DNA from 2 places in the Mesorhizobium sp. WSM4312 genome. Region 1 is predicted to be linked to the other one. Evidence: riboswitches for the same ligand, from Rfam matches in the RefSeq annotation. Region 1 holds a riboswitch; the other holds the start of a gene.
What was found. A riboswitch is a leader RNA that binds a small molecule or an ion and turns the genes downstream of it on or off. The one in region 1 is predicted to bind thiamine pyrophosphate.
Positions count from the first base shown of each region.

Region 2: it holds a riboswitch for thiamine pyrophosphate, as region 1 does, so the genes downstream of both, CK228_RS09325 (YkoF family thiamine/hydroxymethylpyrimidine-binding protein) here and thiB (thiamine ABC transporter substrate binding subunit) in region 1, are expected to answer to the same signal.

Region 1 covers NZ_NSFU01000006.1:348,767-350,960, reverse strand. Annotated here, with positions in the region: gene CK228_RS12475 (thiamine diphosphokinase) at 1-583, opposite strand, end outside; TPP riboswitch at 672-786, shown strand; gene thiB (thiamine ABC transporter substrate binding subunit) at 830-1,828, shown strand; gene thiP (thiamine/thiamine pyrophosphate ABC transporter permease) at 2,075-2,194, shown strand, end outside.
Region 2 covers NZ_NSFU01000005.1:85,472-87,665, reverse strand. Annotated here, with positions in the region: gene CK228_RS09330 (ABC transporter permease) at 1-488, opposite strand, end outside; gene CK228_RS09325 (YkoF family thiamine/hydroxymethylpyrimidine-binding protein) at 532-1,140, opposite strand; TPP riboswitch at 1,131-1,244, opposite strand; gene CK228_RS09320 (hypothetical protein) at 1,239-1,556, shown strand; gene msrA (peptide-methionine (S)-S-oxide reductase MsrA) at 1,636-2,154, opposite strand.

The DNA of each region.
Region 1 (2,194 bases):
TTTCGAGGCGGCCCTTGACCTCGTTGGAAATGGTCAGCGACGAACCGAAGGCCACCTCGACCTGGTCGAGCGGCCATTTGGCGCCGGTGACGGTCAGGCCGACAAGCTCGGAAAAGCCGAGGATCGAAAACAGCGTGCCGTCGGCATAGTCGAAGCCAGCCGTTCCCAACGCCAAGGGTACGCCTTCCTGCGCGCCGCTGGTCAACAGCACCTCCGTTCCGGCCTCGGCCAGGCGCAGGGCGAGCGCCAGATGCAGGAAAGCGTGGTCGGCGCGCTTGCCGCCGAACGCGCCCGCCAGCACCAGGCTGGTCGCGCCGCGCTCGCGTGCGGCGGCGATGGCCAGTTCGCCGTCGGTCTTGTCCTTCTCCGCCGGAAAGGTCCGGCGCGGCACGGCGGCGAGATCGTCAGGCAGGTCGGCCGGCACGGAATCGAAATCGCCCACCCACAATTCAGGCACAAGACCCAGAAGCCGCGCATGGCCGATGCCGGCGTCGGCGGCGATGACGCGCGAGCCTCCGACCTGGCGGTCGAGCCGGGGCGTGCGGATGAGATCGCCGCCAAGCAGAATGGTGAATGTGCTCATATCTGGTGGCCTGTACCAGCCCGGCAGCGGAAACGGAAGGCCGGCAAACTGCCACTTGCGCGGTTCCCCGACCCGGCCTATGTGTCAAAACGCTCTAACGGGGTGCCGGACGCGATCTTCGCGGACCGGCTGAGAGGCAGTCTCGCCAACCCGCTGAACCTGATCCGGTTTGTACCGGCGGAGGGATTAGACGTCTCGGACAGTCCGACGCCTCAATTCCTTTCAATTCGAACGAAGGAGGCGCCGATGCGCACGCTTTTATACGCTCTTGTCTCGACCATGGTCGTGGCGCTGTCCGGGCCGGCCTTGGCCAAGGACAAGCTCACCGTCTACACCTATGAGAGCTTCACCGCCGACTGGGGTCCAGGCCCGGTGGTGAAGAAGGAATTCGAGGCCGAATGCGGCTGCGACGTCGAGTTCGTCTCGGTCGCCGATGGTGTGGCCCTGCTCAACCGCGTCAAGCTCGAAGGCGCGTCGACCAAGGCCGATATCGTGCTCGGCCTCGACACCAATCTCACCGCCGATGCCAAGGCCAGCGGGTTGTTTGCCCCGCATGGCGCGGTCTCCGATGTCAACGTGCCGGGTGGCTGGAGCGACGATACTTTTGTTCCCTTCGACTACGGCTACTTCGCCGTCGTCTATGACACCGAAAAACTGAAAACGCCGCCGAAGAGCCTGAAGGAACTGGTCGAAGGCAGTGCCGACGACAAGATCGTCATCCAGGATCCGCGCACCTCGACGCCGGGTCTCGGCCTGCTGTTGTGGGTGAAGTCGGTCTATGGCGACAAGGCGTCGGAAGCCTGGGCCAAGCTCAAGACGAAGGTGCTGACCGTGACGCCGGGCTGGAGCGAGGCCTATGGCCTGTTCACCAAGGGCGAGGCGCCGATGGTGCTGTCCTACACGACCTCGCCGGCCTATCACATGGTCGCCGAGAACACGCAGCGCTACCAGGCCGCTTCTTTCGAGGAAGGCGAATATCTGCAGATCGAGGTCGCCGGCATCACCACGACCGGAGCCAAGAACCCGCTGGCTGCAAAATTCATCGCCTTCATGACCGGGCCGAAATTCCAGGATGCCATTCCCGAGACCAACTGGATGTTCCCGGCAGGCAAGACTGACAAGCCGCTCAACCCGGCCTTCGACAAACTGGTCAAGCCGGCCAAGACCCTGCTGTTCAGCCCCGAGGAGGTTGCCGCCAACCGCAAGGCCTGGGTGGATGAATGGCTGGCGGTGATGAGCAAATAGTTTGGCCATATGATCGAAAGATGAGTGCTCTACGGCGCCCCCCTCTGTCCTGCCGGACATCTCCCCCACAAGGGGGGAGATCGAATGCTATCGGTGATTTCGCCAATCGCCGACGCTATAGGTATGAGCGAGGCGCTGAAACAGCCAATCTCCCCCCTTGTGGGGGAGATGTCCGGCAGGACAGAGGGGGGCGCCAAGGAACGCAACCTTCTATAAGTGTCGCTATGCGGAGACTGGCGGTCGATCGTGCAACGCGCTGATCCCCGCGCCAGCGCTGGCATCATTGCGCTCGGCGCGATCACGCTGCTGATCGGCGGCGCGTTTGCTGGGCTGCTTGTCGAAGGCGCTCACGATTTCTCGGGCGCT
Region 2 (2,194 bases), on a different contig from region 1:
ATCTGACCGATCTCCACCTCGGTCGCCTCGTAGCCCTGCACCAGAGCCACCAGCATCGGGAAGAAGGTGACCAGTGCCACCAGCATGATCTTCGGCGTCAAACCGAAGCCGAACCACAACACCACCAGCGGCGCGATGGCCACCAGCGGCAAGGTCTGGCTGACGATGAAGACAGGAAACAGCGCCCGCCGCAGCGGCTGGAAGAAGTCGACCAGCATAGACAGCGCGAAAGCGGCGCCGAGCGAGCAGGCAAAGCCCATCAGCGTGGCGCGGATGGTGGGAATGGCGTTGTCGATCAGCGCCTCGCGATTGAGCATTGCCTGTTCGAAGACGCGCGACGGCGCCGGCAGGATCGTCGGTTTGATGCCGGAATAATTTGCGTAGAGTTCCCAGGCCACGAGCAGCAACCCGACCGACATCACGGCCGGTGCTGCCTTGGCGAAGAGACCCGCGAGCTGCCGCGGGCGGCTTGACGACGATGAGACCAAGAGAGGATAACCTTGACGGCCGCGCGACGAAGGCGCGTTCTGTTCAGACAGCGGTGGGGCTGTTGGCGGAAACCGTGACGTCAAGGGTTACGTGGCCGGCGCCCGGCCCGAAGCGGCAGAAGGCTTCATTCAGCGCCGAAAAGATCGCGCCGGTATCGCCGCGCAGTTTGGTGCAGAAGTTCTTGGAGCGATCGTAGACGCCGGACTGTTTCAGGAAATCGATGCAGCCATAGATCTCATCCATGTGGTCGCCGGTGCCCATCACATAGAGCGAGAATTGCGCCGCCGCCGGCTGGCCGGTGGCAGCAGCATTGCGCACGGCGGTGATGGCGGCTTCCTTGCGCGGCCCGAGCGGCCCGACAGGCCCGCCAAACGCGTCGGAGCGGCAGATCGGATCGTCCGGCTCGCCGGGACAGCCGCGCGAAATGGCGGCCGACAGCACGCAATGCTTGCCGCTCCGCGCCGCCGCCACGAACAGGTCGCGCAGCGCCGGGAACAACACTTCGGGTGGCCCGACCAGCAAGGTCGAGATGTCGTCGGTCTCGATACGGAGCCTGTCCCGGTAGGGGTCGAGCGCGCCGAGCGCGCCCAAGATGACACCGACGAAATCGTCGGCCATGGGATAAAGGGAAATCTGTGCGCCTGAAAACATCGCCCGCCTCGCTCCGCTGGTATTACCCAGATCAGCTTCTAGGGTCTGTGGGCTTGCCGCCCCCGTCTCAGCCCCGACCGTACGGAGCACCCCTGTGGATGAGCGCGTTAAAGCACCATTCGAACGGAAGGGAAAGCCGTTTTTTCAGCGCACCGGGCCAAAAGCGTTACACCAGCAACACCGCAAACGGCATGGATGGGTCCGGCGGCAGCGGCCGGTCAGTGACTGTAGACCCGAGCACGCCGGCTTCGCCCGATACGGTCGATCCGGCAATTACCAACAGCACGACCATCGCGCCGGGCGACATGAACTCCGATGCGGATCGCAATTGCCCGACCAATCCGCAAGGCGCGCAGTCCGATGCCAACGGCAACGCGACGGCCCCCACCGTGAACGACAACAACTGCGGCAAGTAAGTGATTGCCCAAACTGAAAAAGCCGCCGGACATCCAGCGGCTTTTCGATATCATTCCCAACGATGCGTTTGCCCAATCGTTAGGATGCGGCCTTCTCGCGAACCGGCAGCTTCCAGCCCGGCCTGACGAAGTGGCAGGTGTAGCCGTTTGGATATTTCTCCAGATAGTCCTGATGCTCGGGCTCGGCATCCCAGAAGGCACCGGCCGGCGCGACTTCCGTGACGACCTTGCCTGGCCACAGGCCGGAGGCATCGACATCGGCAATGGTATCTTCGGCGACGCGCTTCTGCTCGTCGCTCGTATAGTAGATCGCCGAACGGTAGCTCAACCCGACATCATTGCCCTGGCGGTTGCGCGTCGTCGGGTCGTGGATCTGGAAAAAGCGCTCCAGCAGCGTGCGATAGCTGATCACTGCCGGATCGAAATTGATCTCGATGGCTTCGGCATGGGTGCCGTGGTTGCGATAGGTGGCGTTGGCCACATCGCCGCCACTATAGCCGACGCGCGTGGAGATGACGCCGGGATAGCGCCGTATCAGATCCTGCATGCCCCAGAAACAGCCACCGGCAAGCACTGCGCGTTCGGTCGAAGTCGCCATGTCACGTCTCCTCAAAAAGCAATTCCAGCTCATGCGAGGG